2 regions of the Pseudalkalibacillus sp. R45 genome follow, and region 2 is predicted to be linked to the other one. Evidence: riboswitches for the same ligand, from Rfam matches in the RefSeq annotation. Region 2 holds a riboswitch; the other holds the start of a gene.

Region 1 (10,873 bases), on a different contig from region 2:
CAAAGAATTGTTGGATTCTGCTCTTCGAAACGGGAGCTTGAGGGGGTACCTTGATCATCAGCTTATCGAGAATCCACTTTTACACCCTGGAAAGATGGATTTGACAGCTCACATACTACTCGATTCGTTAGTTAAAAGAGGAGAGGAAATGGGATTGTGTAAGCATTATCTAGGTAAGCAGAGAGAGTTTTTATTGGAAAATGGATTATTTGATCATTTGGTAGAGCACGATAACCGCGATCCATTTTCTGATGAAAGCAGGTTGAACCGAGCGATCCGTTCTTTTGTGACCCCAGGGGGCATCAGTGATGCGTTCCATGTCATCATTCAAGAAAAAGCGCATTAAAAAAGATGGACTGAATTGTCCATCTTTTTTGTGTACAGATTAATGCCCGCCTGAACCAGGTGTCATCATGAATGTGCTCCAGTACGTGAAACCGATAAAGAAGACTGTTAAGTAGGCACCAAAAATATAAATATACATTCTTTCAGATAGGTTAAGGTATCCAAGTGCAACAAACATTACCGTTTGTCCTACGAACAGAAGGGAAAACGCTTGCATATCACCAACATAAGCCATTACAGCGATGACTGCCGTCCAAAATCCCATCATGCGGTACATTCTTGCCATATGTAATCCTCCTTTGCAGCAATGATCATTACGGATAGATAAGTGCATTTAACGATTTTCCATCCAAAATAAATGGACTCTTTTAGTATTATAAATCAAATGAATGAAAAAAGTAAATTACAATTGCTATGTCAATTTTGTGTCGATGCTATAAATAATTCCAAGCTACATATAGTATAATGGCAATTTGAAAAAATATACAGGATTTTTAATATAAAAAAGAGGATAATTTTTAAAAATGTCGAACTAGTCATATACTTCCCGAAAGAAGGTGGTTTTATAGAAATAAACGTCGAAACAAAGAGTGAAAAATTGGTATTACAAGCTATTTCAATGCGTGCAACCGATCTACATGTTATTCCGAAGCATCGGTTTGCTACCATTCAAGCAAGAATCGACCAACGATTATTCACCCTTGAAGAAGTGCCGTTGAAACAAAGTGAACGCCTCATATCCCACTTCAAGTACTTAGCAGGAATGGATATCGGTGAAAGGCGAAAGCCCCAGAACGGTTCAATTCATCATTATCTCCCCTTAAATGGCAATATTCATTTAAGGCTTTCTACTTTACCATCAGCTTACAACGAAGCTCTAGCTATCCGAATTCTGCCTCAAAATGATGCAAATACCTACTCAAAGCTTTCTATTTTCCCAAATACACTCAAAAACATTTACAACCTTCTCACACGATCTCAAGGATTAATATTGTTCGCAGGTCCCACTGGGTCTGGAAAAACAACCCTCCTCTACTCCTTATTGAAAGAATCCCAATATCAAATGAAACGACAGGTCATCACTCTGGAAGATCCTATTGAAAAAAGAATGGACAGCTTGCTGCAAATTGAAATCAATGAACCAGCAGGGGTAACCTATTTAGATGGGTTCAAGTCGATTTTACGTCACGACCCAGATGTCATCATGATCGGAGAAATACGAGATGAAGCTACGGCTCATTTAGCGATACGTGCCTCTCTTACAGGTCATCTCGTCTTATCGACACTTCACGCCAAAGACACCATTGGATGTCTCTATCGGCTACTAGAATTTGGATTGAAATTTGAGGACTTGAAGCAAACGTTACTTGGAATCGTTTCACAAAGGTTATGTGATATGACTTGTCAATATTGTAGCGGGGAATGTTCTTTTTATTGCATGATGAGGAGGGAGAACCGCCGGATGGGGATCTATGAAACCTTATATGGAGAAATACTAGAAGAAACAATGACTGCAATTGAAAACAAAAAGGACCAACTAAAACAATTCCCTCATCTGCATGATTATCAAATTCGTGCGATGGCAATGGGATTTACACCCATGCAGCCATTTAGCATTAAGAAAGATAGCCGTTATGAGAAGGCATAAATGGAATAGCACCCAGCAAGCAGTCTTTCTGAAAAATCTCGGAACCTTACTTGATAAAGGATATTCGATTTCCGAATCGCTGACGTTACTGAGCCTTCAAAATAAACGTAATGCCTCCGCTACGATCAAAACGATCAAAGAAGACCTTGTTAAAGGAAAACCTTTATTCGAGTCTCTCGAAAGGGCAAAGAATTCCTTCAGATATATTAGGTTACCTTTATTTTGCTTCTGAACAAGGAAATCTTTCATTCGGATTACTTGAAGGCAGTTGCATTCTTCAAAAACGTGAAGAGTTGAAGAAATCACTCCTGCAATCAATCCGTTATCCTGCAGTCCTTCTCGGGACTTTGAGTGTAATGATGTTTTTCATGCTTAAATTCCTATTTCCTCAGTTTTCGAAGCTTTTTCAATCAGTAAACCTCTCCCTCCCTGCACACACCCTCTATTTAATTACGTTTCTAGAATTCATCCCAGTCCTCATCTATTTGACTCTCACATTGTTCATTCTGCTGTTTGTTATTCTCCATTTTCGCTTCAAACATAAAAGCGCCCATGACAAAATCTGTTTCTGGTTACGGTTTCCTTTCGTGCGAGAGGTTTTGAAGATTGTTTTGACACAATATTTTTCATTTCAAATCGGTCATTTGTTGAAAGGTGGATTGTCGTTGACAAATGCGCTTCAACTGTTTGAACAACAGAGCTTTTCGATCTTTTTCCAGGAAGAAGGTACCATCCTTAAAGCCGATTTGAGGAAAGGAAAATCTTTAAGTGAAGCCTTTGAGGAAAAACCTTACTTTTTACCAGAGCTCGCCCAGGTCACATTCTTTGGCCAGTCTAATGGAAAATTAGGTGAAGAATTGGTGCTCTATAGTGAAATGTTACTTGAGAATGCTGAGGAACGGCTGAGAGGATTGTTAACGCTCATTCAGCCTGTCATGTTTGCAGTGATCGGATCGATTGTATTGATTCTTTTCCTGTCAGTGATGATTCCTGTTTTTCAACTCTTTCAATCACTTTGAATAAGAAGGGAGAAATACCATGGGTGATCAGAGTTCGTATGAAAATGGATTTACATTGATCGAAATGTTGATTGTCATTCTCATCATTTCGATTCTGTTGTTGATTGCAGTTCCGAATATGACTAAGAACAATGATGTCGTAAAAGATAAAAGTTGTGAGGCTACCGTTCAATTGGTACAGAGCCAGGTGGCAGCTTATCAAGTCGAACATGATAACTTGCCCGAAAATCTTGAACAACTGACCGATTATATTGATTCAGATGAAATAAAATGTCCAGGAGATTCAGAGGTCTTAAATTATGATTCAGAAACCGGAAAAGTCAGCAGACCATAATGAAAAAGGTTATACGATGATCGAGCTTATGATGGTTCTTTCGATACTTGTTGTCATGACTGGTGTAGTTGTCATCAATATGATTCCGATGAAGGATAGCAGGGAGATTAAACAGTTCATCCAACTGCTGACGTCTGATCTGCATTACGCTCAACAATATGCTTTAACAGAACAAATCAAAGTACAGATCAAATTCAATAATGCAAGTAAACAATACACCCTGGAAACAGACTCCAGGAATAAGGAAAAAATCAAGACCATCCAGTTTCCTGAAGGTGTTTATTTTGAAGAATTGACTTCAAGTTTGGAACTGGAATATGGGGTGAATGGGACGATCCAAAAAGGAGGAACGATGTTGTTACGTACCAAAAAAGAAACCTATAAGATCGTCTTTCTTCTCGGAAAGGGCCGTTTTTATATTGAAAAGTTGTAGTGGTTTCACCCTTATTGATGCCATGCTTGGTATGAGTATATTTATGTTTACCGTATTTTGGATTACCCCTCATCTTACCGGTATATATTCAGAAAGGATTACTATCAAACAAGAGGAGTTTGCAATTGAAAAATGCCATACTTTACTACAGGATTGGAAAATAGGGAAGTCAGAGCCAGAAGAAAGGTTACTAGAAGTGAATGGGATAGAATATAACGTCACCACTAACAGATTGGAATCAGACCATATTGAAATTTGTTTAGATTGGATTGGAGCGAATGGACGAGCAAAGTCAATTTGTGGCAAAGCATGAAGGTGGTTATACACTCTTGGAAATGATTATATCTTTAACTATTTTTCTCACATTGGCAGCGTTGACTCCGTTGATGTTTTCTGCGATATTTTCTACAAGTGGACGACCTCTTAATCATCAGGAAATCAGTTTGTTTTTTGAACAGGCCGATAAAGAGTTGCAAGGAACAATCAGTGTTGAAAAGCGTTGGGATCGGTTATATTTGATGCAGCCTGATGGAAAGGAAATATCCTATGAGAAATATGGTGATCGCATTGTCCGGAAGGTAAATGGGGCTGGTTTTGAAGTCATCTTACAGGACATCCAGCGTTTTCGAGCGGAGCATGATCAGTATTCTGTGGAACTGATTGTCCAGGCTCATGAACGTTCATTCACACATAAAGCGATTCTCATTCAACCCTACCTCAATCAATGGAGGACACCATGAAAGAGGAAGGGGGTTACATGACTGCTTTCTCTATCATCATCTCTCTCATCCTTCTATCGGTAACGATGTATAATATCAAAATCTTGGATAGTGAAAGACAGTTTCATGAAAAACGTCTCATTTGGTTTAAAGCTGATGTTACATTAGAATTAGCAAGAGATGAAGTTTTCAACAACCTTCTGTCCGGAAACATCCAGGCAGACGATGAAGGTTCCCTTAGCTTCCCATATGGAATAGTGGATTACAAAGTCACCCAAATGCCGGATGACATTTATGCAGTCCGTTTTGATCTACAGTTGAACGAAAGTGGAAGAAAGACAGGTTTATTGTATTATAATTATGTTAACCAAGAAGTTGTACAATGGATGGTGGTATAGTGAAAGCAATCTATTTAACAGGATTCATGGCAGCAGGAAAAACTTCAGTAGGAAAAGAATTAGCACAAAAGATGAATGTTCAGGTCATTGATTTGGATAACTATATTGAAGAGAAATTGGCTTGGGCGATTCCTTCCATTTTTGAACGAAAAGGAGAAGTCTATTTTCGAGATGAAGAGCAGCGTGCACTTCAAGAATTACCTACATCTGATGTGATCATTACTACAGGTGGGGGAGCGGTTGTAAGGAAAGAAAATCGCACTCATATGAAGAAGCATGGATATGTCATCTATTTAGAAGCGGAAGTCGACACGATTTATGAGAGGCTTTCACAGCTAGATGATCGCCCCCTCGCAAAAGGGAAAACGAAAAATGAAATTCAACAGTTGGCTGAGAAAAGACAACCTTATTATGAGGACGCTGATTTAATGATTCAAACAGATGGAAAGTCTGTCGACCAGATTGCAGAAGAAATTGTTGCATGGATAAAAACACTCTAAATTGTCTAAAATGAGTAATAAAAACGGGTGATTTCGGTGTCGACGAATGATTTCGTAAAATTCCTGACGCAACAATTTGTACGGTATGTAGATCAACCCAAGAAAGACCGGGTAGAGCAGAGAAAAACACGTAAAGAACATAAACCGCCACGTTCCGTTAAATGGTTCGGTTTATTACCGATGGCGATTACAATGTTCATAAAACGAAAATGAAAAAAATGAGGGATCGGCCATCTTGGTCGCTCCCTCATTTTCATTGGCTGTGTTCGCAAACTTTGTTGCTCTTGAAAGTCGTTGATTTCCGCTCCAGGATGTTCGCTTTCCTCGGGGCGTGCGGTGAGCCCATTCGTCGCTTTGCGACATTGAATGGTCTCACCTGTCCCGCTGATCCCGTAGGAGTCTCGCACCTTGCTCTCCAATCAACTTGCAAAAGGTGTTTTTTAAAAAATGACTCAAAAGCAACAATCTTTAAAAAAGAGCTTTTGCATTTAACTTATTTGCAAGCTACTACCGCTTTTGCTGAAAGAGCTCTAATTCATCATTGTACTATTAGACAGATAGAACATGCCGCCGTTGATGATTTGTACGACTGCTTTAGGTTCATAAAGGTCTTTCAGCGCTTGTTTCTCCAAATGATAGCTTTCCGGGAGTTCCTCAGCATCCTGATAAAAGTGATCCAACAGTTCTTCATCTTCCTTCCACCGTTTTCTGGCTTCAATTGACCATTGTGGATCATCGGATTCAATGACGTGGTCGATGTATTGTTCGATTCTTTTGATGCCGCTGACAGGTTTGACCAAGGAACTCATCGTGTAACAATAGTCCGGAATTTTCGGGGTCAAAGGTTTAGATTCCAATAAGCCCTGAAATTCACTCACCATCATCCCATTGATCAGATTTAAACCGATCGAATGGAGAAAATCCTTCTTCCGATCACATTGATACGAGACCTTTATATTCAAGCCTAGCCACGGAACCAGTGGGACATACGAACTTTCATTCTGCTGGACGTTCTCGAAAAGCCGGATATATGAGCCGAGCTGACGAGTCGATTGGAAAATCTGGTGCAGCCTCGGCGACCCGAAGTGAATGAATTCACCTTCCGTATCATCTTCTGTTTGTTCCGTCTTCAACATCAGTTTCATCGGATTCGGATCTGCCCCTGTCAACTCTTGATAATGCCAATAAAAAGGGCGGTTCATCAATAGCTTATCCAGTTCAATCGTTAGCTGTACATGAAGCAGATGGTTGTCTCGGCGTTCAAGGATCTCACATTCATTTGCTGTGAAATAACGATCCAAAAATTCATGAATGTCCTTCTGAAGCATAAGCATCCCCCTCATCATTGGAATAGGTCAATAATGATGTCAAATTGTCCATTTTGATCTTGATTTCACCATCTGTGTCGGATTCACAAAAGATATCACGTATGTGTTGCTCAATGTTCTTCATACCCACACGAGAGAGGATTTCATCCAAATCTCCGATCACATTTTCAAATAGATTGATTTTTTCATATAAAAGTCTAAGGATATGTTCTTCAATTGTATTTTCAGTTGCAAAATTGTAAATGTAGACATCATGTTCTTGACCGATCCTGTGTATACGTCCGATCCGTTGCTCGATCCGCATCGGGTTCCATGGCAAGTCGTAGTTGATGATATGCTGGCAAAATTGCAGATTGATCCCTTCACCACCTGCTTCAGTCGCAATCAAGACCTTAGCATGGTTTCTAAAAAGATGCGTCATCCAATCCTTTTTGTTCCGTTTAAATCCTCCCCGGAATGGAACAGAACTGATGCCATGCTGTTGGAGGTACCATTGTAAATATAGTTGTGTTGCTCGGTATTCTGTAAATATGATTACTTTATCATCAATGGACTGGATGATCTCGAGTGCTTTCTCGGCTTTCGAATTGCGATCAACATTCTCGATTTCATGCATCAATGAGATCGCGGTCTGTCTAGCATTTTCACTGATCCCCTCTTTTTCGGACATCGCCTTCAATGTGAGGAAAACCGCTTCACGACTGCTGCAGACTTCCCTCTGCAAGGTGATTGTGGAAAACGCATGTTGTTGTTCATATGCTGTATTCGCTCGAGCTTCAGTGATGGATTCATAGAGTTTACGCTCGGTCGGTGAAAGTGTTATAGGTACCGTTTTGACAAAACGTTTCGGCCATTTCAAGCCAGTATCTTCCCGTCTGTTCCGTACCATGACTTTATTGATCAGCTGCTTGAGTTTTACCTCATTTTGAACATCGTATTTTCCGGATCTGTATGCTTCATCAAAATACTCTTCATTACCGAGGTGGCCCGGTTTCAATAATGAAACAAGATTGAAAACTTCTTCAATACGGTTCTGAATCGGTGTGGCAGTCAAAAGAAGACAATATTTCTTTTTTAAGTGTTGGACGAATTCATAGTTTTTCGTCTTCTTATTTTTCAGCTTATGTGCTTCATCTATGATGATAAGATCATAGTCCTGATCCAAAACGATTTCACGATGCGGGCTTCTCTTTGCAGTATCGATCGAGGAGACGACTACATCATATTGTTCCCACACATACGATTTCTTTTGCGGGACAGCAGGAATGAGAAACTTCGTATTCAATTCATGTGTCCATTGCAGAACGAGTGAAGCTGGGACAAGAATCAAAATTTTCTTCGCTAACCCGCGAATCATGTATTCTTTCGTGATCAATCCTGCTTCAATCGTCTTCCCTAGACCGACCTCATCTGCCAGGATTCCTTTTCCATTCATATCTTCAATGACTTTTCGTGCAACCTCCAATTGATGAGGAAGTATTTGGACATGCGGAATATGCTTCGGCGCTTGCAGCCCAAGAAAATCATCGATAACTAAACTTTTTTCCGCTTCTAAAGCAAGTTTATAAAGCTCCCAATTTGCCCATGGACCATCTTCGTCCAAGCGTTTAAGGAAATCTGTACTCCAGGATTGATCATGCTCGATATTAAAAGTCATACACGAAAACCCTTTCTGTTAAATTAGGTTGATTATCGAACGAATCATAGTTCTTTTGTATGTAATGTTCGTTTATATTGAAAATAGAACGCTTTCATGGAAAAGATAATTGCGATTATACGTTCTTCGATGATAAGATATAACTAGATTCATACTTAGTATGAACAAGCGAACCCAGAAATATAATAGCTGTTATCGATTTCGTCTTTATAGAGTGTGAATTTCTTAAGTTCAATCACATATTTGCGAGTGAGAACAAGGGGAGAGTCTACCTTTAAGGTAGCGCCGAAGGAGCAAGCTTATCGTGAATCTCTCAGGCAAACGGACTCTTGTTTGACGCAGCTCTGGAGAGTGCTTCAATTGCGAAGCCACCAAAGGGGAAAGTCGTGGAACGTTCTTCTGCGATCAAACTTTCAGGTACGAGGACAGAGAGGGCTTGTTAAAAAGTCTTCTTTGTCCTCTCTTTTTTTCATTTAAAGAAAGTATAAATGCTTCCTTCAATATAAGCGCACAAGCTGGTGGCTTCGGAAGCAATACTCCGCACGAAGGAAAAGCGATTGCTTTTTCGAGGAACTAAGGCTCAGCCAACGCTTAGGCTTGGCTAAGCCAAGTTTTCTTTAAGGGGAAGCGTGATTTTTAACAGGTCTTAAAGGTATGACTTATTGAACAAACGAGCAAAGACATACACGATCAGCTGAAAATTTAAAATTGAAGGAGAGATGCTCATGTCATCCCTACAGCGAACACCATTGTTTGAGCTGTATAAAGAATATGGAGCGAAAGTAATCGATTTCGGTGGATGGGAATTGCCTGTCCAGTTCTCAAGTATCAAGGAAGAACACGCAGCAGTACGGACTAAAGCCGGGTTGTTTGATGTCTCCCATATGGGTGAAATCACAGTTAAGGGTGAGGTCGCTGAAGGTTTTCTACAATATGTAATGACCAATGATGTTTCGAAGTTGAAAGAAGGCGGCGCTCAATATACCGCAATGTGCTACGAAGATGGCGGGACAGTTGATGATCTTCTTGTATATAAGCGTGGGAAAAATGATTTCCTTTTAGTCGTTAATGCTGCAAACATTGAAAAAGACTATGACTGGCTTGTGAACAACCAGAAAGGGAATGTTGAAATTCAGAACATTTCGAATGAAGTTGCTCAATTAGCATTACAAGGACCACTGGCAGAGGAAGTACTACAGAAGCTTACAGAATATGATTTATCTCAAATTGGTTTCTTCAAGTTTACGGAAGACGTGGAAATCGACGGTACGAAAGCATTGGTATCCCGCACAGGCTACACAGGTGAAGATGGTTTTGAAATCTATTGTGACAGTGAAGATGCTGCCAAGCTATGGAAAACCATTTTAGAAGCAGGTAAAGAAGCTGGGGTTCTTCCAATCGGACTTGGTGCACGTGATACTTTACGATTTGAAGCTAGGCTTGCTTTATATGGTCAAGAGCTGACAGCTGAGATTTCACCATTGGAAGCAGGGATCGGTTTCGCAGTCAAGCTGAAAAAAGAAGCTGATTTCATCGGTAAAGATGCGTTGATCAAGCAAAAAGAAGATGGACTTAAACGGAAATTGGTCGGAATCGAAATGATAGATAAAGGGATTCCACGAACACATTATGACGTTTTCAAAAATGATGAAAAGATCGGCGAAGTCACCACTGGTACGCAATCTCCTACACTAGGTAAGAACCTTGGGTTGGCTTTGATCGATTCGAAGTACACAGAACTTGGAACAGAAGTCGAAGTCCAAGTCCGTAAACGACGCTTGAAAGCAGAAGTCGTAAAAGCACCTTTCTATAAACGTTAATCAAGAGGGGGAATAAAAGGTGAAATTTCGTTACCTACCAATGACAGAGCAAGACGAAAAGGAAATGTTAGCAGAAATCGGAATTGATTCGATTGATGAACTGTTTAATGATATCCCTGAAAATGTACGGTTCAAAGGCGACTTGAACATCTCAGAGGCAATCCCGGAAAACGATTTGATGAAGAAGATGTCTGGATTAGCTGGAAAGAACGTAAATACAAAGGACTATGCTTCCTTCCTTGGAGCAGGAGTGTATGATCACTATATCCCATCGATCGTCAATCACGTGATCTCGCGTTCTGAATTCTATACGGCTTACACACCGTATCAACCTGAAATCTCACAAGGGGAACTTCAAGCAATCTTTGAATTCCAGACGATGATTTGCGAGTTGACCGGAATGGAAGTTGCCAACTCTTCGATGTACGATGGACAAACAGCCCTGGCAGAAGCAGCTTTCTTGAGTGCTGCTCATACGCGTAAAAAGAAGGTTGTCGTTTCGAAAAGTGTCCATCCTGAAGCATTGAGTGTTCTTCATACGTATGCGAAAGGGCCGAACCTTGAAGTAGTGGAAGTAGAAGCAACGAATGGAACAACGGATTTGGAAGCATTAAAAGGTGTTGTTGATGGAGATACAGCTTGTGTCATCGTCCAATATCCGAACTTTTACGG
Region 2 (10,873 bases):
TAATTGGAACCTCGGTACTGCTATGGTTCTTGAGTTTAATCTGTCTTGTAATCTCGGTTTACCAGTTTTCAGTATTAAGAAATCAGGCAGTCTATCAGAATAAGACAAAGTAGCATAAAAGGAGGAGGGGTTTTGCTGAAGAGGAAATCCGGGGACCGTAAAGATTGGGAGAGAATCACAAAAAGACGCTACGCTCAAAACTATCTTGATACGGAATCGTTTAAAGGATACATAACTTTATTGAAAATGGATGAGATAAAAGAACCGTTAAATGTACAGTATGGCGAACAGGAGCTTTGTATTGTGGACCAAGGATATAGTTGGCTTCAGCAGTTTCCAGATTACATGCATCATTCAGTGACGACTATGTTTGATGTAGATGGCAAAATCATACAATGGTATATCGATATTTGCTCTGAAGTTGGACTGGATGAAAATGGTGTACCTTGGATGGATGATCTATTCCTCGATATTGTCGTATTACCTTCGGGTGAAATCATTCTTAAAGATGACCATGAACTTGACTATGCACTGGAAATGGGGACAATAAATCTTACTCTTCATCAAATGGCCTTAAGTGAACGGGATGATATCCTCTCCAAATGTAAGCAAGGTAAGTTTTCTATCCTCGATCAAGCTAAAATGCATATGAAACTACTCCAGAAGTTAATAGAAGTGAAATCATGACTCGTAAAATGATTTGGTGTGTAATCGGTGTGGTTGTTTCGGCTTTACTTGTAGCAATCTTGCTTCCCGCTGTAACCCTGCACTTTGGGAAAGGTTATGGTGGTCAGGTGTATGGGTTTGAAAAAGGTGAGGAAGAGCACTATGCGGAACAGCCAAGTGACAATTGGGAGATCACCTTTTATGCCGTCACTTTTCACAATGAAGATATGTATACAGATCCACAATCTGTCATGGTAGTCAACTTTAAGAACGATGATCCGCCAAAAAACTTCACCTATTCGGTTGAAGGGACAGATGTGACTGAAACCAGTGACCTTCATGATGGCAAGGTGTACGTCCAACTCCCACAAAAATCAGTTGAACCGTTCTTATACGATCTATTTGAACAAGGTCCACAGAGCACTTTGAAGGTGAAAATGCAGTGGAGTACTCAAGAAGAGACGATCGAGCTGCCATTCCACACTTCATTCGGCAGACGACAATTTCCCTGGTATTTGAAATTCATGGAACGAGAACTGCGGTAAGGAGGAGGGGTTATTTTTAGATACATAGTTTTAGTTTGTGTGCTGGCATTATTGGCTGCATGTTCTCAAGGAGCAGCCCAGCAATTTGAAGATATAATCGATGTAAGCGATATTGAAGAAGTATCAATCAGCTTATTGGAAGAAGGAAGCTTTCGACTGGACGATCATGATGATATCAGTCGTTTCTATCAACTATTGGAAGGTAAAAGCTTTCAACAAGCAACACAGAATGAAGTAGCAGATATATTTAAGATGAGTAACACACTCGAACTCAAAACGATCAAAATCTATTATGGACTTCGTAAAGAATTTGATGGGTTTGGAATGACTCTTATAGAAGATGGAAGCATGGGTTTCATTGAATTTAAAGATGGAAAAGGGAGCCGTTTTTATAAACCTACCCGAAAGTCCACTGACTATTTTGAAGAAATTCTGACTTATTCTGAGGATAAGTTGGAAAACAGAAAGAAGGATGTTCAAGTTCTCGATTTATTGGAGGAAAAGGAAAATGGGGATAAGACGATTGAGGTGGAAATAATCGAAGGAAAAGGAAAGGTTCCTGGTGATGAATAAGCGTGTGATACGAATAATCGGGATTTTCCTTGGTGTTTCACTTGCCCTTTGGGGTTACACGTATTTTCAGAATTCTTCAATTGAAAAAGTGTTGGAGGGGAAGGATGTCCTGGACGTTGTTCCTATTTCCACCAATGATCATTTAGTGATTTATCAATCTGATCAAATGATTCACGGTGATCACTATTCTAAAGGAATACTTGGTTGGGGATTGGATGGTTCAAGTGCCCCGGCTATCATGAATCGTGCTGAGGATACGATTTTTCGAATCGATAATTTCAGTGTGATCTCAATAAACAATAAGGGATTTCTGTATGGTTATGTTGATCCAATGAAAATCAAACAGATCAGGTTCCAAAACGGTGACTTCAGCGTCAGGACCGATGTTAATTCCTCTTACTGGCACCTCCCTATGCTGAGTGAAGAGGTTAGTTTTAAGGCTCAACAACTGAGTGTGATTTTGGAAGATGGAACTGAAGTCTTCTATCCTTTCGAAGGTTTGAATTAAAGCATTGCATCAGCGAATGGGGTAGTGCATTTATGGAAGTGGAATAGTTGGAGCAGGTAAAAAAACTGAAGGGGCGATGGCTTTGCCGGTATATAACAAATTGGTTCGAGATCGGATTCCTGAAATGATTGAAAAGAGCGGGGATTCATACCAGACTCGTATTTTGGATGAAACGGCGTACATAAAAGCACTAGAGGAAAAAGCGTTTGAGGAACTTAAGGAATATCAGGGGGCAGCAGATGCTGAAGACGTACTTGAAGAATTAGTTGATTTGATCGAAGTCATTCATGCGTTGACAGAAGCACGTGGCTTCACGGTCGATGAATTGGAGTCAGTGCGGAAAAGCAAAGCTGAAAAACGAGGTGCATTTTCTGAGCGTGTTTTCTTAATCGATGTAAAAGTGAATGGGGATTAATGTATGAGCGGCTCTTCCTATTATGATCAACAGGATTTCTTGTACAATTTCAAAAAAGGCGAAATAGAGGAGAAAGTCCAAATAATGTGCTGGAAGGTCCAGCATTGATGTCCTTGATCAGGGAAGTTGGCGGTACGAACATTCTTGTTTGGCTGTGGCGATGGCCAGTTCGGGGCAGATCTTCTTTCTTTAGGAGCTTCTAGCTATCATGGGGTGGATGGATCAGAGAAGATGATTGAAGAGGCTGAACGAAATTTAATGGATACAACAGCAACCTTAGAGCGAGCTGATCTTAATGAAATACAGATTGAAGCGAACACGTATGATCTGGTTGTTTCAAGGTTCGTCTTCCATTACCTCGCTGATGTGTCGGAGCTTTTTCGAAAAGTCCATCATGGTTTGAAAGACGGGGGAAGTTTTGTGTTCAGTGTACAACATCCTGTTATAACAGCTTCAACGAAGAGCGCTGACGGAAAACAACGTACAGACTGGATTGTGGATGATTATTTTAGCCAAGGTGAACGAACAGAACCATGGATCAACCAACCCGTTACGAAATATCATCGCACCACAGAACAATATGTCAACGAATTACTCCAATCAGGGTTTTCGCTGGAAAATCTGAAAGAAGGGACCCCTGAACGGCACCAGTTCAGCTCACTAGAAGAATATGAACGTCGCAAACGGATACCGCTATGCCTAATCTTAGCGGCAAAAAAACGTTAAAAGTGCCAGGCACCGAATGAAGCCCTTAGAGCCCCAAGCACTCCAATTCGGTGCCTGGCACCAATCAGAACGTGTTGTGTGCCAAGGGGTTTGAAATGGTGCCTGGCACTTGAAAATTTTTGCAGGGTTATTGGGTTTTCTTGAAGAAAACTATTGTAGAAAATTATTTGATAAAGGGGTAGGAACGATATGAATCAAGTCGAAGAGACTGACAGGGTTACGTTTGTAGCAGAAAAAATACTAGAAAATAAACAGAAGATTGCTGATGATATCGTCAGGCTACGATTGGAAGCTGTTCAATCCGATAATGAATTCTTTATGAAGGATGCTTTGGAAGAGAGAGCATTGAGTTTGGTGGAATTGATCGGTACCAATTTGAAAAAAAGTGATCCTGCTGATTTCAATGAAGCGATCAGTTGGGGCAGCGAGAAAGGAAAAGAAGCTGTCGTGAAAGAGGTACCGATTACTGAGGCTCTTCAAAATACATTTTATTATCGAAAAGCGATTTGGATGTACATTGCGGAGATTGCAGAACAAGAAAGGCTAAGTGGGGAAACGATCATTAAAGTAGCGAACAGCTTGGATCCTGTATTGGACCAGGCGGTATTTGGATACAGCAAAAGTTATGTAGAATACAACCTGGAAGTCGCAAACAGGTACCAAAATACATTGATAGAACTTTCCGTACCGGTCGTACCTTTGTTTTCAGGTGTAGCAGTATTGCCGCTCATAGGTGATATTGATACAAATCGTGCAAAATCCATACAAGAAAAAGCGTTGGAACGTTGCGAGGAGTTGAAATTAGAGCGCCTGGTCATCGATTTATCTGGTGTTGCTGTTGTTGACACGATGGTTGCGCATCATATTTTCCAACTGGTCACTACGCTTAAACTCCTTGGTGTCAAAGCTTTAATTACTGGAATACGCTCAGCGGTTGCAATAACAGCTGTGAATTTGGGTATCGATCTTCAGGAATTGAATATTTATACTTCTTTACAGCAAGCACTTGATGCCCTGGGGTATGGTTTGGTTCGCGAAGAAAACATCAAATAATCAGGAAGGTAGGATCATATCAATAAATACATCAACTGGAACATCGTCCTGTTTTTACTTTTGTTACAATGGTTAGTCACTCCCTTCGGAATGCCCAACCCTGAGGACTTGTTATTGGAACGGGTCATGCTCGGACTTATTCTATTTTTTGAACTGATCAACGAATGGAGAAAGCTCATTCAGACGAAAGATGTGTTCGGGTTATATGCGCTGTTTATAGGTTTTTTGCTTACAATCCTTATTGTGGATTTGCTTTTAAAAGGTTATCAATCATTTGCATCAGCGATATTTGGGGTTGGGATGACCTCTTTGTTTGATAGGTACAAAAAAGATTTTAAAGCAGCACAGGAATACCAGCAATAACAGTAATTTGTTATTGAATAAAATCGTCTGTGTAATCCTGCCCAAGGGTTACACGGCCGATGCCTTCTTCTGCTAATTTTCTCTGTAGCTGTTCTAGTATAAATAGCGTGACCATTTCATTCAATTCTTCATTGGACAGTTCTTCTAGTTGCTCGAAAATTTCTTCTCGTGATTTGGCTTCCATCAGTCCGTAGACGATTGGATACATATCTTCTTCATCAGCTGAAAAATGGTATTTGAAGGTATTATAAATTTCATCGACCAATTTCATCTATCATCACCTCAAGGTTAATTTGCCCTTGACGACGCCCATCATTCACGTGTAAAATCTTGAAATTTTTCCGCATATTTTTTAAAATAATAATCATAATAGAAGATGTGTTCAACATTAGTGGGCTATAGCCAAGCGGTAAGGCAACGGACTTTGACTCCGTCATGCGCTGGTTCGAATCCAGCTAGCCCAGCCATACATAATGACACCCTTGATGGGTGTTTTTTTTATATTTGAAGAAAGTATAAATACTTTCTTCAATATAAGCGCAACTAAGGTACAGCCTGTGCTAAAGCTTGGTGGTGCCAAGTTTTCTTTATTGAGCGGATTGTTTGATACTGTATAGAACGCCTGTTACTGTAACGTTAACTGATAAAAAAGTATATCTACTCACTTTATTAAAGAAAGAGGGATGAATGATGGATCCACTATTTAATACAGGAAAACTAGGTAAAGTTGAATTAAAGAACCGTTATATGGTAGCACCGATGACCCGTGTGAGTGCGGAAGGCGAGGGACTAGCAAATCATCGGATGGAAAAGTATTATGAACGATATGCAAGAGGTGGTTTCGGTACGATTATCACAGAAGGGATTTATCTTGATGAATCTTACAGCCAGGGTTATCACAACCAACCTGGGATCGCAAACGAAAAACAAATGGAGGCATGGCGATCTATTGTTGAAACAGTTCAACATCATGGGTCTAAAATAATCGCACAACTCATGCATGCTGGGAGTCAAGCACAAGGGAACCGTTTTACAAATGAAACGGTCGCTCCTTCATCAATCACTCCAAAAGGAGAGCAGCTCCCTTTCTACGGTGGATCTGGTCCGTATAAAGAGCCGAAAGAACTCACGCTGGATGAAATTGAAAATGTGAAGAATTCCTTTGTAAAGGCAGCTATCTATGCCAAAGAGGCTGGATTTGATGGTGTCGAAATCCACGGAGCCAATGGCTATTTACTTGATCAATTCTTGACCGATTATTTGAACCATAGACAGGACCAATACGGTGGCTCCCTTGAAAAACGACTTCAATTCATGCTTGAAATCATCGACGTTGTGCGTCAAGCAGTTGGAGATGACTTTATGGTGGGGATTCGAATCTCACAAGGGAAAGTGGCTGATCAGGAATATAAATGGCCGAATGGTGAGAAAGACGCATTTACGATTTTTTCAAAGCTTGGTGAAACCACCCTCGACTACATTCACGTTACAGATAGAGATGGTTCTGAACCAGGCTTTGGAGTTGGAACGAAGACGCTGGCTGAGGCAGCCAAAGTATTCAGTCGTCTCCCGGTCATAGCTAATGGGGGATTAGGAGAGCAGGAGAAAGCACGGAAACTGATTGATCAAGATCAAGCGGATTTTATCAGCCTTGGTACAACCGCCTTGGCCAATCCGGATGCACCTAATCGCATCAAAAAGCAGGCTCCTTTAAAAGAATTCAATGCAAAAGAAATACTCATGCCGAAAGCTGAAATCAAAGACATTGAGTTGAAGGAAGAAATCATTACTGGTTAGAACACGGGAAAGATTAGCCACGTCGCATTTGGATATTCGTGGCGACTTTCCTTTTTCACATTGGTAAGTGTAAGCGGTTTCTAAAACGATTGACAAATAGGGTCGAAATCCGACATAATGGTATAAAATGAATATATGCGAATGAAGATCGTGGGAGAGTCGGACATTCCGACACCGAAGGAGCAAGTTCCAGAAAACCATGGAACAAATCTCTCAGGTAAACGAACTGCGATCGGACGCATCTCTGGAGAGCGCGAAAGCCACCAAAGGGGTAACCAATAATCTCTCAGGTAAAAAGGACAGAGCGGGTGAAATCACCTTCTTTGTCCTTTTTATTTTTTGTGTAAAAAAATAGCTCTCTTTGAGAAGGAGGCATTACAATGGGCTACAATAGTTGTTTTGATATAATCGGGCCGATCATGGTTGGTCCATCAAGTTCACATACAGCAGGCGCGGTTTGGATCGGCAGAGCGGCTTATGAACTTTTAGGCGGTGTGCCGGACCATGTTGAAATCAAGTTATTCGATTCTTTTGCGGAAACTTATCAAGGACATGGTACAGATAAAGCTATCCTTGGCGGTTTGCTAGGCTTCGATACAGAAGATACTCGAATCAAACATGCATATGATTTTGCCTCAGATGCCAATCTGAACTATGAGTTTGTGTTAGAGGAAAATTGCAAGGAGTTCGATCACCCGAATGTCGCGATTCTGACCGTTCAACTGGGAACCCGGAAAATAGTCATCGGTGGTGCGTCTGTAGGCGGAGGACTTGCTGAAATTTTCAGGATCAACAATTACAGGGAATTAGATATACCTGTAAGCACGTTTGACGATTTGAAAAAGATGGTCCGACGTATGGACGAAGAGGTTGCATGAAAGGGAGATGAGCGGTATGGATATCCAATCAACAGCCGATCTGCTCGATTTTTGCGAACGTGAAAATAAGACGATAGCTGAAGCGATGATCGAGCAGGAGCATGTGAAATCGGGAAAATCGAAGCAAGAGATTTTCGACATGATGAAAGAGCGATTGATGAAGATGCAGCATGCAGTTGAAGAAGGGTTAGAGGACGCATCAGAAGCACCGAGCGGAATTTCCGGCGGTGATGCCGTGAAAATGAAAGCCTATATTGAAGCGGGCGACGTTTTATCAGGTTCGATCATTAGTGATGCCATGGCTTGCTCAATGGCAACTTCAGAAAGTAATGCTCGCATGGGTGTGATTGTTGCTACCCCGACAGCTGGTGCTGCTGGGATTTTGCCAGGTGTGTTATTTTCCCTTCATAAAAATACCGACATGGAGCTAGATGATCTGGTCATGGGGTTGTTCACAGCAAGTATGCTCGGTTATATCATAGCTAACCGATCGTTCATCTCCGGTGCAGCAGGCGGTTGCCAGGCGGAAGTCGGCTCAGCAACTGCGATGGCAGCAGGTACGATCGTGGAATTAAAAGGTGGATCACCAAAGCAGGCGGTTCATGCTACAGCAATGGCGATGAAATCCTTGCTCGGGCTCGTCTGTGATCCTGTCGCTGGGTTGGTTGAGGTACCATGCATCAAGCGGAATGTCATCGGAACCTCGATTGCATTTTCTTCAGCAGATATGGCACTCGCTGGAGTGGAAAGTAGAATTCCATGTGACGAAGTGATCGATACGATGTATGATATTGGTAAGAACATGCCACGCCCTCTAAAAGAGACAGCATTAGGAGGATTGGCGATCACGCCGACAGGTCAGAAGGTGAAAGAGCGGCTATTCTCAAAAACCGGTCTTGTAAATCGACTGGGAGGAGGAAATCATGATGAACCTCAAAATAACGGAAATGGCACTTCACGAACTGAAAAAGCTGAAGTTGGCAACAGATAAAATTCTCCGTATCGATGCTGAAATGCAGGGTGGGTGCGGAACGATGATGAAATTCAAATTGATTGAAGACGATTCACGAAAGAGTGATTCAGTCATCCGATCAGAAGGGGTCGAGTTCTACGTCGATCATTTTACAAAACGGAATCTTGATGATGAATTGACATTGGATTACCATTCAGAGACAGGCTTTGTGTTCGAGTCTGAATGGGGACCCATGGGACTTGAATGTCATCTTGCTTGAAAACCGCCCGCCGTTTCGGGTGGTTTTTTTGTAGGTGTAAAAGAAGGCTTTGAAATTGCTCAAGATGACTCCCACCCATTCAAATATGGAAAGAATTGCGCGCAATTCTTCCTTTTATCAACACAAAAAGCCTAAGACGAAGGCTGTCAGAAGAGCTTATGTGCTTTACTATTAGTGCTTAAGCGTGAGTGTTGTACTGGGGATAAAAGATTGGGGTGGTGACGCGTTTAGGTTTAGGTTTGCACGTTAGGATGCGGGTCTATTTTACTGAATTGCTCAAGTTGCCCCGAAATTACTAAAGTTTGCCTAACGTTCACTAAAAAAAGTACTGACCCGGTTCAAGTCAGTACTTCGTTTAGGTTACTGCATTTGGTTCGTTGTTTGGTTAGACTGACCAGCAGCCATGCCACCCATAGTTCCCATTCCTGGAATCATGTTTTGCAATTGGCCACCTTGTTTTCCTGACATCATGTTGTAAGCAGCAGCTCCAATACCTACAGATGCGATGATAGGCAGCCATTGAATGTTTCTTCTGTTCATTTTGTAAATACCTCCCTTACTCAAGTGAACGAAAGACATTACTTATTGTGTTCTTCCGTGACCCCAACATGTTAGTAGAACAATCCCATTTTTACATGTAATAAGCATAAAGGCGAAAAATAGGATAAAGCAATCTGGGTACCCTAAGAATAAATTACTGACAAGGGATGTTAATGTTTAATGGTAAAACGCAGCTTATTTATTATCAGTATTTTACTGATTGTATTTTCCATATATGTGTTCGGGTTTGCCACTTCACCAAAAGCCCTCGAGAAAAATTCAGGTGGTTCGTCTTCCAAGCCAGTCGTGCTTTTACTGGTTGATTCGTTGATGGAGAAACCTTTACAGCAAGCAATTGAAAAAGGCAAAGCGCCAGCAATGGAATTTTTGATCGAAAAAGGACAGCTGCGATCTGAAGTGATCAGCTCTTATCCGACCATGTCAGTAACTATTGACAGTACACTTTTGACAGGAACCCATCCGAATGAGCATGAGGTGCCAGGACTCGTTTGGTTTGATGAAGCGGAGAATCGTTTGATCAATTACGGTAGCGGAAAAGGGGAGATTTACCGGCTTGGCGTCAACCAGGTTGTTGAAGATGGATTGATCAACTTGAATAAAAGCCATTTGAATGGTGACACGCAAACCCTATATGAGGAATTGTCCAACAATGAAAAAGATTCCGCATCCATCAACGGGCTCGTTTTCAGAGGAAAAAAAGAGCATGTACTGCAGATCCCTCAGGTTGCACAAATTTTTAATATGATTCCCCAAAACACTACAGTGAAAGGTCCACCTATATTATCGTTAGGTGCTGTCTCATACCATAACCCAAAAAACCGGTTGAATAACAATGCTTGGCAGGCGATGGGCTACAATGATAAATTTTCGGCGAAAGAAGTGGAGCATCTGATTAAAAAGGCCCAGCTCCCAGCTTTCACACTCGCATATTTTTCAGATATGGATCAATCTGTACACGAGAAAGGGCCGATGGATCTCGAAGGCATCGCTAAGTTCGATGAGCAGTTACAATCTATACTGAATTTGTATGATAGTTGGGATGAAGCGATTGAAAAAGTCACCTGGCTGGTGTACGGGGATAGTGCTCAATCGAAGATAAAGGATGACAAACAAGATGCTCTCATTAAACTGCGATCCCTTTTAAAAAAGTACCACATCTGGGAAATCGGAAGTCCCCTGGAGAAACGTGATCAGATCGTTTTGGCAGTAAACGAGCGAATGGCCTACATCTATCTAAAGGATGAGCGGGTACTCGTAGAAGATGTGGTTACTGAATTGAAAAAAGATGAGCGGATCGGCTTCATCGCCTGGAAAAATAAAAGGAAAAATCATGTAATAGCTCCGGGTTCGGATAAAATGCTGACCTTCGCCCCTGGCAGCAATTATGTAGATGAGTATGGTCAATCGTGGGAGTTGGACGGTGATTTCTCAGCAATGGATCTTACAATAAACAATGGACGCAAGATTGACTATGGTGATTATCCGGATGGGCTGGCAAGACTCTTTGGTGCACTGCATTCCCATGAAGGACTATTCATCATCGTGGATGCCGAACC

The links. A riboswitch is a leader RNA that binds a small molecule or an ion and turns the genes downstream of it on or off. The one in region 2 is predicted to bind glycine.
Region 1: linked by a shared signal. The riboswitch ahead of gcvT (glycine cleavage system aminomethyltransferase GcvT) and the one ahead of ACTWQL_RS15970 (serine dehydratase beta chain) in region 2 are both predicted to bind glycine.

What each region holds. Positions count from the first base shown of each region.
Region 1 covers NZ_JBQQCL010000007.1:55,996-66,868, forward strand. Annotated here, with positions in the region: gene ACTWQL_RS13450 (SAM-dependent methyltransferase) at 1-346, shown strand, start outside; gene ACTWQL_RS13455 (DUF2626 domain-containing protein) at 386-631, opposite strand; gene comGA (competence type IV pilus ATPase ComGA) at 917-1,993, shown strand; gene ACTWQL_RS13465 (type II secretion system F family protein) at 1,980-2,225, shown strand; gene comGB (competence type IV pilus assembly protein ComGB) at 2,140-3,012, shown strand; gene comGC (competence type IV pilus major pilin ComGC) at 3,032-3,346, shown strand; gene comGD (competence type IV pilus minor pilin ComGD) at 3,312-3,779, shown strand; gene ACTWQL_RS13485 (hypothetical protein) at 3,811-4,092, shown strand; gene comGF (competence type IV pilus minor pilin ComGF) at 4,058-4,519, shown strand; gene comGG (competence type IV pilus minor pilin ComGG) at 4,516-4,896, shown strand; gene ACTWQL_RS13500 (shikimate kinase) at 4,881-5,396, shown strand; gene ACTWQL_RS13505 (YqzE family protein) at 5,433-5,609, shown strand; gene ACTWQL_RS13510 (YqhG family protein) at 5,927-6,724, opposite strand; gene ACTWQL_RS13515 (DEAD/DEAH box helicase) at 6,702-8,381, opposite strand; glycine riboswitch at 8,631-8,720, shown strand; gene gcvT (glycine cleavage system aminomethyltransferase GcvT) at 9,107-10,201, shown strand; gene gcvPA (aminomethyl-transferring glycine dehydrogenase subunit GcvPA) at 10,221-10,873, shown strand, end outside.
Region 2 covers NZ_JBQQCL010000009.1:97,346-108,218, forward strand. Annotated here, with positions in the region: gene ACTWQL_RS15910 (hypothetical protein) at 1-113, shown strand, start outside; gene ACTWQL_RS15915 (DUF402 domain-containing protein) at 133-687, shown strand; gene ACTWQL_RS15920 (hypothetical protein) at 684-1,211, shown strand; gene ACTWQL_RS15925 (hypothetical protein) at 1,251-1,784, shown strand; gene ACTWQL_RS15930 (hypothetical protein) at 1,774-2,292, shown strand; gene ACTWQL_RS15935 (nucleoside triphosphate pyrophosphohydrolase) at 2,375-2,707, shown strand; gene ACTWQL_RS15940 (class I SAM-dependent DNA methyltransferase) at 2,834-3,433, shown strand; gene ACTWQL_RS15945 (STAS domain-containing protein) at 3,623-4,486, shown strand; gene ACTWQL_RS15950 (hypothetical protein) at 4,547-4,849, shown strand; gene ACTWQL_RS15955 (DUF6154 family protein) at 4,860-5,120, opposite strand; tRNA gene ACTWQL_RS15960 (tRNA-Gln) at 5,242-5,316, shown strand; gene ACTWQL_RS15965 (oxidoreductase) at 5,540-6,646, shown strand; glycine riboswitch at 6,788-6,885, shown strand; glycine riboswitch at 6,886-6,959, shown strand; gene ACTWQL_RS15970 (serine dehydratase beta chain) at 7,027-7,524, shown strand; gene sdaAA (L-serine ammonia-lyase, iron-sulfur-dependent, subunit alpha) at 7,541-8,515, shown strand; gene ACTWQL_RS15980 (iron-sulfur cluster biosynthesis family protein) at 8,448-8,756, shown strand; gene ACTWQL_RS15985 (hypothetical protein) at 9,117-9,296, opposite strand; gene ACTWQL_RS15990 (alkaline phosphatase family protein) at 9,477-10,873, shown strand, end outside.